4 regions of the Proteiniborus sp. MB09-C3 genome follow, and region 4 is predicted to be linked to each of the others. Evidence: riboswitches for the same ligand, from Rfam matches in the RefSeq annotation. Region 4 holds a riboswitch; each other region holds the start of a gene.
What was found. A riboswitch is a leader RNA that binds a small molecule or an ion and turns the genes downstream of it on or off. The one in region 4 is predicted to bind cyclic di-GMP.
Positions count from the first base shown of each region.

Region 1 (3,255 bases), 1.5 Mb from region 4:
CCCTTTTTTATTTAGGAGTAATAAGAATACTGAAAAAACGGCTCCAATTATAAAGGATAATAATATGTTCAAAAGAAGCTTCTTTATTCCAAGCATAAAGCCTAATACACTAATAAGCTTTATGTCTCCTCCTCCCATGCCACCTTTTGAGACTATAGCAATAACTAGAAATAATCCTCCTCCTAATAATAGAGCTAATATGCTATTCATTAGATTAAATGGTGTTTTATACAATATAAATAATGTGAGCTTATGAATAATAGTTATTATGAAAATAATAATTACTAAAGAATCCGGTATTATTTGATGATAGTAGTCTATTAAGCTAATGACAATTAAAATGCTCACAATAGAGCTATAAAAAAAGAAATCAATTAATAATCCATAAAAATGAAAAAATATAGCATATAAAATACCATTCAATAGTTCAACAATGGGATACTGTGGGGAAATGGACTCCCCACAATATCTACATTTGCCTTTTTGCAATAGAAAGCTAAGTACAGGAATAAGGTTGTCCCATTTTAAAGGAGTGCTGCATTTAGGACAATGGGAAGAAGGATAAGCTATAGACTCTTCTCTAGGTATTCTGTATATGCATACATTTAGAAAAGAACCTATTAAAGTTCCGAATATGAATGTTAGTATGTACATGGTAAGCTCTCCTTTAGTCAAATTTTCTGTTTACTTTGAAGCATTTCAATTAAAAAGTTATATTATGTGGGACAAGGTCCTGTCCCTGAAGTCCTTCAAAAGTTATATTATGTGAGACAAGGTTCCTGTCCCTGAGGTCCTTCAGGATAAAATTCCTGTTCTTGTGCTCTTCTCTCTAGGTTCTCAATTCTACTCATTTGATACTGTTATATCTCCGCCAGTAGAAATCGTTACTTTATAATCTTTTCCATTAACTTCTGCGTTAGAGATTCCAGTAGGTGCTTTAGGCCATTCCTGAAGATAATTTCCCCAACCATTATCATCGTCTTTATTTGCTTCTGTCCATACTACATCAGCCTCAGTTGGGACTCCTTCATCTGCTATATACATTGTTGCTGCACTTGTAAGTACTTTAATATTAGCCTGATGTGCAGTATCTGCTGCTGCTTTTCTTGATGTAGTTAGCTTAGGTACCGCAATAGCTGCCAATATACCCAGTATAGCTATAACAACAACTAACTCCACTAAAGTAAATCCTTTTTTATTTTGCTTTAACTGCTTTAACTGCTTTAAAATAAATTCGAACATATCTGTTCCCCCTTGTTATTATTTTTTATCAATACCATATAATAGATGCAACTATTATTTCTTTTCTAAACCACCACCCTTCGAAAATAGTATTAAAAAATTGTCCTTTGGTACAAAAAAAGCTGCACAAATAACACTAAATTATTTATGCAGCTGAACGATCATGGCTACTTCTCAGTAGCTTTAGACTCTAGCTTTGCGTCGCTATTTTTCAATAGCTTTGCCAATTATTCTGTTGATATCTACAATAATATTTTAGTTACTAAATCCTGTCAATACAAAATTTGCTATTTTTCTAGTGTTTTTTTGCTTTTACATCTGTACAGTATTGACCATGTCAAACATTGGCAGTGCCATGGCTATGACTATAAATCCCACTACTAGCGCCATGAATACTACTAGAAGAGGTTGGAGCATTTCTGTCATTTTTTGAATGGCTACCTCTACCTCTTCGTCATAGAAGTCTGCGCTCTTATTTAGTATTTCATCTAGTGAGCCTGATTCTTCTCCTATTTTTATCATTGAATCCACCATAGGAGGAAATACCCTAACTTCTTTAATTGTTCTGGATAGAGGAATTCCTTTCCTTACTTCTTCCTTTGCATTTTCTAGTCTAAGGCTTAAAAACCTGTTGTTGACTATTTTTGATACTACATCTAGAGCTTGAAGTAAGGGTATCCCACTTGATAGAAGCGTAGACAATGTTCTAGTAAATCTTGAAGTAGCTATCTTTATGCTTGTGTCCTTAAAAATTGGTATTCGAAGCTTTAACCCATCAATAAATAATCTTCCAGATTCTTGCTTTCCAAAATATCCTATAATAAGTGCTAAAATAAGTATTGAAGCTAAATATATATACCACTGGTTTTTGAGAGAATCACTGATGCTTAAAAGCAATTTAGTTGGAGCTGGCAATTCTATTCCACTGCTTTCAAACATTCCAATAAAAGTAGGCATGACAGCCACTAACAAGAAAATCACTACTGCTATTGAAACAACTCCTAGAACAATGGGGTAAATCATTGCTCCTTTTACTTTATTTTCGATTTTATTCTCTTTTTCATAATGTATTGCCATTCGTTCCATTATTACATCAAGGTTACCACTTACTTCTCCTGCCTCAACCATGTTTACTAGCAAGCTAGGAAAAACCTTTTCGTATTTTCTCATTGATTCAGATAAAGTCATTCCTTTTTGTACATCATCAAAAACAGCTCTTGTTGCATTTCTCATTGCTTTATTTTCAGTCTGGACTTCCAATATATCTAGACATTTAATTATGCTGACACCTGCATTTAGCATTGTGTAGAACTGCCTGCAATATACTGCTATATCCTTTTTAGTAACCTTTTTCGAAAAATAAGACGATACTGGTTTTTCTTCCTCTTTATGCTCTATTGATATAGGCATGTATTCGTTATTTCTTAGCATCGATAGTACTTCTTGTTCACTGTTAGCCTCATAGATTCCTTCTATAATTTGTCCGCTATCTGTAACTGCTCTATACATAAACTGCATAAAATCACCACCTGATTATAATACATAGTTTCTGATAATATCAGTATTTACAGACTGATTCAGTGCCGTTTCCCCACTTATCAAGCCTCTTTTGTATAAAGATAATAGTGAATTATCCATTGTCTGCATACCAAACTTGGCACCGGTTTGGATTGCTGTATCAATTTGATGAGATTTTTCTTCTCTTATTAAATTTCTAATTGCAGAAGTAACAATCATGACTTCAAATGCAGCTACTCTGCCTTTTCCATCTAATCTAGGTAAAAGCTGTTGAGATACAATTCCCTGAATAACCGAAGAAAATTGAATTCTAATTTGCTGCTGCTGATAAGGAGGAAATACATCTATTATCCTATCTATGGTCTTTGCAGCTCCTAATGTATGTAAGGTAGATAAAACAAGATGCCCTGTTTCAGCAGCTGTTAATGCAATACTTATAGTCTCCAAATCTCTCATTTCTCCTACAAGGATCACATCAGGATCCTGTCTTAGGGC
Region 1 covers NZ_CP127161.1:2,610,102-2,613,356, forward strand. Annotated here, with positions in the region: gene QO263_RS12755 (prepilin peptidase) at 1-654, opposite strand, end outside; gene QO263_RS12760 (type II secretion system protein) at 844-1,242, opposite strand; cyclic di-GMP riboswitch class I at 1,388-1,477, opposite strand; gene QO263_RS12765 (type II secretion system F family protein) at 1,555-2,760, opposite strand; gene QO263_RS12770 (type IV pilus twitching motility protein PilT) at 2,776-3,255, opposite strand, start outside.
Region 1: linked by a shared signal. The riboswitch ahead of QO263_RS12760 (type II secretion system protein) and the one ahead of QO263_RS01060 (transglutaminase-like domain-containing protein) in region 4 are both predicted to bind cyclic di-GMP.

Region 2 (3,255 bases), 1.1 Mb from region 4:
CTAAATCAGCTCTTGTTTCATCTAAATAAATATCCAGTACAAGCTGCATATCTGCAAATCTAAATTTAATTCTTTTATTTGAGCTTTCACTTTTCCTTAAATTAGCCTTTACAATCCCTTCAAGCAAATAATATATACCTAACAGCATAAGAGCTATAAAGCTAATTGTAGTAGCAAATCTGTTTGGCAATACCATTTTCAATATGGATCCTAAAAAAAGAGAAATCGCAAGAATAAAGGAGCAAATAGTACTAATAACGGCTACCGATGAAATAGGTATTTTAATCTTACTTGTTCCATAAGCAATGCTAGCTACAAAAGCATCTAAGGATAAAGCTATAACTAATAATAAGGCTTCTAACACAGAAACGCCCCCTCAACTAAAATCTAACATTATCATAATACTCTTTAGTAATTAAAAGGTTACAAGGGATGTTTCTTTTATCAAGGCTCATGTACTTCCTTAGATAAGTTATTTTCTTTTATAAAATTATGAAGTAAGTTAAAAAGTTTTTTTTTCGATTCACCAATATCTTCTGCATCGATAAAACTTAATCCAAATAAAAAAGTCGTAATAAGTTTTGCTGTATTAATAGAATTTATATCCTTTTTATAGCTTCCTTTCTGTTTCCCATTTTCAATTATTGAAGAAAATAATTTTATTTTTATATCGATTAATTCCTTAAGCAATTCTTGCATTTTTTTATTGCTTATGTAATGGTATTTGCTTACTATTATGATAGCATTATAATACTCATTTTCTAGCTTAAATAAAGAGTCTATATAATTATCCATTACTTCTACAGGATTCTCATCAGCGAGCACAATAGACTCTATAATACTTTTTTGCTTATCAACAATATATCTAATACAGTTTTCCCATAGTTCCTCTTTGCTAGAAAAATAATTATATATAGTAGTCCTTTTTATTTTTGCTAGCTTGGCGATTTTATCCATATCAATTTCGTTAAATCCGAATCTGGGAAAAGCTTCAATTGCCTTAAGTAAAATCAATTCTCTTGTCCCAGAAACAAAAAAACCATCTATATCAGAGAAACTGTTTAGATGGTTTATTAAGTCTTCTTTATTAGAAAAATAATTATAAAAAGTGGATTTACTGATTTTACACTTTCTTGCAATATTATCTATAGTAATAGCATCTTCGCCATTAATCTCTAGGATTTCTTTTGCACAAGAAAGTATTTTTTGACGATATATCTGGCTTTTGTCCATAACAATCACTCCCATTATTTTGTAATTTATTATTATATTCGCTTCATAAAATGTATTAATTTTATAAAGCAGATATTAATATATACCCCGCCTATTGTGTCATAAGAGTAGTAAATGGATATGTTTGAGATTACCATAGAACTTTTTCCTTATTATAGCATAAAATGTTGACAAAAGTGGAAAATAGTACTACAATAATACGTGGTGTCTAATATAGTAATATTATATGTAAAAACTATTTGTACAATACAATGAAAATATATAAAAAGCTAATTTATCGAAGGATAGAGACGCGAAACCACGGATATGACATGTACGACACTATAATGACTGGGTTGTAAATATGTTTTTCCATGATTTTTTAGCTGTGGTTTTAACAGAACTCACAGCTTTCTTGCATCTATTTAAAAAGGCTGATATTTGTAGAAAAGGTTGTTCTCTTAGCAAGGTGTTAGTTTATCATAATTTCTAAAGGAGAGAATTATAAATGAAATTGACAGTGAGAAAAAAGCTAATATTTGGATTCAGTGCCTTAATTATTTTAATGATTATATTAGGTGGTGTTGGAATATACAGTCTTTCAGTAATTAACAATGAATTAACTGTTTTATATGACATGCACTTAAAAGGCATTGAATATATTAAAGATGCACAAATAAATCTAGCATCCTTGGGAGAGGACAGGGGAATGCTGATATTAGCAGTAGATTCTAAAGGACGGGAAACAGCTGCTAAAAGTATGAAGTCTACATTTGAGGAATTTGAAAAAAACTTAGAGGATTTTAAAAGTACAATAGTAGATGAGGAAGGTAGAAGTATATATTCTGAAATAACAAAACTGTGGGAAATACTAAAGCCTAACGAGGAAAGTGCTATTGCATTAGCTACAAGTGGCAAAATTGAGGAAGCTAATCAACAAACTATGGTAAATCGTCTTAATTCTGAGCAAATAGAAATAAAAATCAATTATCTCGTAAAGCAAAAAAGTGAATTAGCAGAGGCGGCTAATAATGGAAGCGACATGCTATATTCAGAAACATTAGTCATATTGATTATTATAATTGTACTAAGCGTACTAACAGGAATAATAGTCTCTTTATACATATCTAATATAATTTCCAAGCCAATAACAGTAATGGCTGGAGCTACGAAAAAAATAGCTGAAGGTGATATAACAGTACAAGCTATAAAGGTTAAAAATAAAGATGAAATTGGTGAATTAGCAAATTCCTTTAACATAATGACTGATAGGCTAAGAGATATGATAATAAAGATTACAGAAGCTTCTCAAAGTGTTGCCGCCTATAGTCAGGAGTTATCAGCATCATCTGAAGAAACAACAGCTGCTGCCGAGCAAGTATCTAAAACTATACTGGAGCTGTCCAGCGGTGCCGCAGCACAATCCGAAGAATTAGAGGCTACCAGCTCCCATATAGGTCAAATTTCTTCTGCAATACAGCAGGCTGCAGCAAATACAGAATCTGTAACTAATGCAAGTAAGAATGCTTCTGATGCTGCCAACGAAGGAGTAAGAGAGGCAGAAAATGCAGTAAGAAAAATTGATAGAGTAAAGCAGGTTTCCATAGAAAGTGCGAATGTTGTTAATGCCTTAGGAAAAAAATCAGAAGAAATTGGACAGATTGTAGATGTCATTAAGAATATTGCGGATCAAACAAATCTACTAGCTCTTAATGCTGCTATAGAAGCTGCTAGAGCAGGCGAACAGGGAAGGGGATTCGCAGTTGTTGCTGAAGAGGTAAGAAACTTAGCTGAGCAATCTTCTGCTTCGACCCAGAAAATTGAAGGATTAATAAAAGATATTCAGAGCGAGACAAACCGTGCAGTCAATGTTATTGAATCTGGAGGACAAGAAATTCTTGAAGGAGTAGAAGCAGTAAACAAGGCAGGAAATACTTTTAAGTCTATAGTTAAGGAAGTTGAAAACGTGGCAGAACAAATAAATGAAGTGAGTGCAGCTACACAGCAGATAGCTTCTGAAAGCAATGAAATAGTTAAATCGAT
Region 2 covers NZ_CP127161.1:1,324,668-1,327,922, forward strand. Annotated here, with positions in the region: gene ytaF (sporulation membrane protein YtaF) at 1-364, opposite strand, end outside; gene QO263_RS06375 (TetR/AcrR family transcriptional regulator) at 445-1,233, opposite strand; cyclic di-GMP riboswitch class I at 1,491-1,576, shown strand; gene QO263_RS06380 (methyl-accepting chemotaxis protein) at 1,721-3,255, shown strand, end outside.
Region 2: linked by a shared signal. The riboswitch ahead of QO263_RS06380 (methyl-accepting chemotaxis protein) and the one ahead of QO263_RS01060 (transglutaminase-like domain-containing protein) in region 4 are both predicted to bind cyclic di-GMP.

Region 3 (3,255 bases), 340 kb from region 4:
GAAACACTGGATGGCTTCATAGAAACTATGATTAAGATAGCTGAAGAAGCAGAAAAAGATCCTAATCTGTTAAAAGAAGCACCACATAATACACCAGTTAGAAGAATAGATGAAGCTAAGGCAGCAAAAGACCTTATCTTAAAATGGAGTAAATAAATATTAATCTTAAATTCAGGTAAGGCATGCTCCTTGCCTGAATTTTTATATTGCTGGATAAAAAAATAACAATATGACAAAACTATAAAAATAGTTATAATTTTTTGATGGAGTGATTATATGAATCCAATGTTGAAAAAATTAGTAGACCAAGAATTTATGACAGAAGCATTTGCAAGCTATATCGAAGAAGCAGTAGCTAATAAAGACTCTTTTGTGGTTTCAGGTCACAAAGGATGGGGAATTCTACCTCTTTTTGCTACAATAGGTGCTGTAGCTAAGGGAAATTCTTCAATGAAGCAGGTTAAAAGCTTCGAAGACTTAGCTGATGAAGCTGAATACTATTTAATTGGAGATCTTAAGGATATTGATTATGCAAAGTTAATTACTGACACTATGTTAAAACAAAATTCATCAATGATTTGTCTAAAAGATCCAGATCATCCATACTCATTTTTTAAATTACTTGGTGATGTTTATAAAGCTAATGGAGATACTTCCAAGACATATCAAGTACTTGAATGCGACAAGATCAATGATGAGAAAAAATTGGTCAAGATCACTAAGATTACATTAAATGAAAAAGGAAGGCCTTTAAAGGTTGACTTAAGAGGATAGCTAAATGTTTAGACCCGCAGATAACTGCGGGTTTATTGCGGCATTGAAAAAAATCAGGAGTTTAGATTCCTGATTTTTTTATATTTATGGTGTTTTTTAATACTACTACTAGTGTTTTTTAATACTACATGGTGTATAATATATTTAGAGATATTAAAAGAGGAGAGTGATTTAATGAATGAATTAAATAAATCTTTGGGAGTTAATGAAATTTCAAAGAAGGCTTACTCTATAAAGGAGGAAATAGCCAGCAGCATAACTCACGGCGTAGGTGTTCTATTTAGCGTAGTCACTTTGACTATTTTGCTCATATATGCTATTTGGGATAAAAGTACAATATCAATAGTGGCCTTCAGCATATATGGATTTTGCTCCATCTGTCTGTATACATCTTCAACCCTATATCATAGCTTTCAAAATGAAAAAATAAAAAAGATACTTAGAGTATTTGACCATTCTTCAATATTTTTATTTATTGCAGGTACTTATACTCCAGTTACATTGCTATCTATGACAGGATATTGGAGAATAGGTATATTAGTTGCTGTATGGACTATAGCGTTATTTGGCATAGGATTTAAGATATTCACCTATAATAAATTCGATAAGTTTAAAATGGTTTCTGTACTTATGTATGTGCTTATGGGCTGGATAGTAGTTATAGCAGTAAGGCCTATGCTGCAGATGGTGCCGAAAGGATTTTTCATTTGGTTATTGGCAGGTGGAATAGTCTATACATTAGGAACAATATTTTATTCAGTAAAGAAAATTCCTTATAACCATGCTATATGGCATTTATTTGTACTAGGCGGAAGTGTAATGCACTTTCTAGGAATATTTATATATTTGAAATGAAAAAGCTGAGAATTCTCAGCTTTTTCATTATACTATAATCTCAATTAGATGAAACAATAATAAAAAAATAATGCAAAGCTATTAAATCTTAGCTATAGTACTAAAGTACTAAAAAGCACATAATTAGGAAAACACTCTATTAATCAACGATATTTTGCAGACATAAAATAAAGATTTTGGTATAATATTTTGGTGATAAAACAAAGCTAGCAGGATAATTTTTGAAAAAGGTAAACTTATTGAAAAATAAGGACGCAAGGCTACAGGCCTAAAGTCAAATGACCATGGTAGCTGGGCCACCAGATTATTGCATGTAAGCCCATATCTCTCCATGCCTTTTCGACATGTAGGGATTTTTTGTTTTATTGTTAAAATAACTTGGAAGGAGGACAAAATTATGACAGAGGATATCGAAAAAGCAAACGATGCTGATGAGATAGTTGCATGTTTGAATTGCAGTAGTTCAGTAGTAGAACCTGAGTATAAAGCACCTTTGTGTAGCGAGTGTAGGGACAAATTATCAAATCGTCCAATACCACTATGGATAAAAGCTTTCTTTGGTATTATATTTATTGTTACTATTCTATCTCTTATAATGTTTCCAGCTCTACTGAAAGCAGGTGTTGCTTATGAAAGAGGGGCTAGGGCTGAAAATGAAAGAAAATACATTACTGCTATGAATGAGTATGAAAGGGTTTTAAACAAGTATCCTGACTCAACTCTTGTTTTGGCTAAGCTTAGTATTGCATATTATGAGAATGATAAAATTGATAAAGCAATAGATGCAATTGATATGATAATAGGGGAAGAGGCAGAAGAAGACTTAATAGACAGGATTGATACTGTTATGGATAATATAGCTACATTTTATTTCCTCAATGAAGGCTTAAATAAAATATTGAATAGTTCAGAGCAGGACTATTATACTGAAGAACTTGTAGCTCAGCTAGAAACTTATGTGAATGAACATCCAGAAGATGTTGCAGGAAAGTATTATTTAGCAGATGCTCTATATGAGTTTGGAGAGTTTGATTATGCTGAAATTTTAATAAGAGAAGTTATTAATTCTAAACCTGAATTTCATTCTGCATACTTTTTTCTTGCCGCAATATGTAGGGAACAAGAAAGATACGATGAAGCTTTAGAATACTGCAAAGAAGTGTTGAGCATGAATGCTGAAAATCCAGGAGCATACATAACTATATCCAAAATAGAGCTTAAGAGAAATAATGACGAAGTTGCTTTGGAAATGGCAGAAAAAGCATATAAACTTGACAAAGATAACAATCAAGCTGTTTCAAATCTCTCTCTAGCTTATCATTATAACGATATGATAAGTGAAAGAGACAATATGTTTAATCTTCTTGTAGATAAAAATGCTGAATATGAAACCGAATTTTTGACATCAATTTTTAACGGAACATATCAATGGAGATAAATAAGCGAGGTGTAATATTATGTTTATCATACCAGGATTTTTAATATCAATAATAACTTTTCCTGGAGTAATAGTTCATGAGCTTGCTCATCAACTGTTTTGCAAAACATCTAGGATTGCAATCTTTGATATTTGCTATTTTAGGTTTGGAAATCCATCAGGCTATGTGGTTCATGAAGAGCCTAAAA
Region 3 covers NZ_CP127161.1:558,646-561,900, forward strand. Annotated here, with positions in the region: gene gcvPB (aminomethyl-transferring glycine dehydrogenase subunit GcvPB) at 1-156, shown strand, start outside; gene QO263_RS02670 (hypothetical protein) at 277-774, shown strand; gene trhA (PAQR family membrane homeostasis protein TrhA) at 949-1,629, shown strand; cyclic di-GMP riboswitch class I at 1,849-1,933, shown strand; gene QO263_RS02680 (tetratricopeptide repeat protein) at 2,027-3,067, shown strand; gene QO263_RS02685 (metalloprotease family protein) at 3,087-3,255, shown strand, end outside.
Region 3: linked by a shared signal. The riboswitch ahead of QO263_RS02680 (tetratricopeptide repeat protein) and the one ahead of QO263_RS01060 (transglutaminase-like domain-containing protein) in region 4 are both predicted to bind cyclic di-GMP.

Region 4 (3,255 bases):
CACCAGTAGACCCAGAACCACCAACAAAACCAAAAGAACCCGAGAAACCAACAGAACCACCAACAAAACCAGAAGAACCAGAGAAACCAACAGAACCACCAACAAAACCAGAAGAGCCAGAAAAACCAACTGAACCAGAGCCAGAACCTAAACCAGAACCAGAAGAACCAACAATAGTCACACCACCAGAAAACGGAACAGTTGAGTTTGACGAAGATGGCAACTGGAAGTACACTCCAAACCCTGGATTTAAGGGCAAGGATAAATTTGTCATAAGACATCCAGATGGGACAGAAGAGCTCATCGAGATAGATGTAGACGATATCCCATTAGGCACAGTACTTCCTAAAACTGGGGAAGGCAGCAAAATAGGATATTATATAACAGGATTACTATTAGTATTTCTAGGACTATTCCTAAGAAGAAAAATAGTATAAAAAAAGTAGAACTACAGCAAAAGGGTGCTATACGAAGTAAAGGGAAATAGTATGAAAGGCAGAGGCTAAAATCTCTGCCTTTTAAACATAAAACTACTAGTATTGAAGAATATATAGATGATAAAATTATCATTAAAAAGATGATTTAAAGGCAGGGTAAAGAATGAAGAGAAAAATAATACCATGGATAATAATCATCACAGGTTTATTCATAGCTGCATATCCAAAAGCATCAGAGCTATATGCAGACTACAAACAATCTAAACTTATAGAAGAGTGGCAGCAAAGCCTCTCTAGAATAGATAGTGTAGATATGGAAGAGGAAGAAGAAATTAATAGCTTAGAGTCATACGGCGAGGAGGAATTAGAAATAGGCGCAATCGAAGAACTAAACTCCCGTGAGATAAGAGAAAGAGAAAAGAAAAAGAAAGAAGAAGCAGATAGGGAAGAAAAGAAGAGAAAAGAAGCAGAAAGAGTAGCACAAGAAAGAGAAGAATATATACAAAAGCACATGGAAGGTATTCTTAAAATAGAAAAAATCAAATTCAGTCAGCCCATACTAAAAGGAGCTACGCAAAACAACCTAAACATATCAGTAGCCAGTGTGGAAAACACAGGGAGAGCAGGAGAAATCGGAAACTATGCCATAGCAGGACATAGAAATCGTAGTTTTGGAAGGAACTTCAATAGACTAGAAGAGGTCGAGATTGAAGATAAAATAGTAGTAGATATTGGAGATAGTCAGTTTGAATATACTGTTACAGAAAAGCTATATGTTTATCCAGAAGAAGTCTGGGTATTATATAGTAATAAGGAGGATAAAGAAATAACCTTAATAACCTGCCACCCTATGAAGAACCCAACTCATAGGCTGATTATAAAAGGGAAAATACTTGAATAATCCTTAAACCGTAAGCTATGAAAATAGAATCATAGGACTGTAGCCCTATGCAATAATTGGACAAGCTATGGTAAAATTAAGAAAATAAATATATTTTTTTATCAGTGACTTTTCACCGATAAAGGCAAACCTAGTGAAAGCTAGGGACGCAAAGCTAAAGGGCCTTACTTAAAAATAAGATGGCAGCCAGTTACCGAAAGGAGAGTTTTTTATGTTAAAGAGAAATCTTGTGCTCTTCTTACTAGTCATTTCATTATTATTACTTTCTACAATAGCTTTTGCTTCAAATTCAAATATTGATAAAAGCCAATTAGAAAATGGATTAGTAACTATCACTTATATACCAAAAAAGGATGTTGCAGCAAAAGTAATGATTACTAAAGGCGATATAAAATATACTTATGATATAAAAGCAAACAACAGCTATCCGTTACAGCTTGGAGATGGAAAATATACTGTTTCTATTTTAGAAAATGTAGAAGGTAACAAATATAGACAAGTAGAAAAAGAAGAGATAAATCTAAAGCTATCAGATGCTAATAAAGTGTTCCTACAATCTAATCAGATAATAAACTGGAACGAAAACATGGAGGCTATGAAAAAAGCCAAAGAATTAGCTAAGAATGCAAAAAATGACAAGGAAAAAGTAATTGCAATTTACAATTTTATTATAAACAATATTAGCTACGATAATGACAAGGCTGCAAGTGTACAAGCAGGATACATACCTTCCATAGACATTATATTAAAAGCTTCAAAGGGAATATGTTATGATTATGCTACATTATTTGCAGCAATGCTTAGAAGCCTAGATGTACCTACAAAGCTAGTTATGGGAAGAAAAAATGATGTAGAAGCATATCATGCATGGAATCAAGTATATCTAGAAGATTCTAAGGAATGGGTAACTATAGATACAACTTATGATGCAGCACTTAAAAAAGAAAATGCAGCTAGCTCAATGATAAAAGACGAGAAAGAATATAAAATAGAAAAACAATACTAGTACTATGTTAATAGAAACCACTGGTTTAGGCCAGTGGTTTTTCTATATGCTGAATAAACTAAAAAGGCAATGCGAATGTAGACAGAATCTGGAAGTATTATAATAGATACTACTAAAACGACTATTAGATGCCATACCATAGGAGATATAGTACCTCCTATAACCATATAAAATTCCTTAGTGACAAACGCCCTGCTTCCTTTATAGGGTAAATTAGCTATACCTTTAAAATCGCCCTTTAAAGCCTTAAAAGTATAGAGACATACCCAGCCTGATACAGAAGAATAGAATAACATATTAAGTATAAGCTTGTCATTACCCCTAAATAGCCTGTTAATTTCCAAAAAGGACTTCAAATCTTAAATCATGTAATAAAAAAGAGTCATTGATGTCTTTCTTTTATCATATAATCCTACAGAAATGACCATTTCCATATTCATGCATAGTTAATCTTCCGCATCCTCTAGATATTTTCTTGAATAGTGTTTCTTTGCAGTCATTCATAAATTCAATTCCACTTATTGCTGTTATACCACTAGCTTTGTAGGCTTTAGGATAAAATGGGACGGAGAAGCCTATAAGAGCTATTTCACGAGCATTCGTACACATCTTAAGTATTTCATCAGTTGTATGATTTATCATAGTTGTTCCAGTTATAATAACTACATCACATTGAGGCAATAATTCAGTTTGCATTGAAATTGGATATACTGAAGCGCCTTCAACACTTCCTTGAATATCTATTGCTCTGTCAAAGGGAATATATCTTTTTACCCTTGATGCTAGATTTTTAACTAAAGGAGGCATATGTCCGATTACACCTACAGTATCTTTAGATGTTATTTTTTCATATAATGTATCCATATCTTCAGTAGATTTAGTAGTACGTATGTATTTATTTGCTGCATTTA
Region 4 covers NZ_CP127161.1:216,654-219,908, reverse strand. Annotated here, with positions in the region: gene QO263_RS01070 (collagen binding domain-containing protein) at 1-437, shown strand, start outside; gene QO263_RS01065 (class D sortase) at 601-1,338, shown strand; cyclic di-GMP riboswitch class I at 1,452-1,536, shown strand; gene QO263_RS01060 (transglutaminase-like domain-containing protein) at 1,550-2,344, shown strand; gene QO263_RS01055 (hypothetical protein) at 2,347-2,688, opposite strand; gene QO263_RS01050 (DUF364 domain-containing protein) at 2,747-3,255, opposite strand, start outside.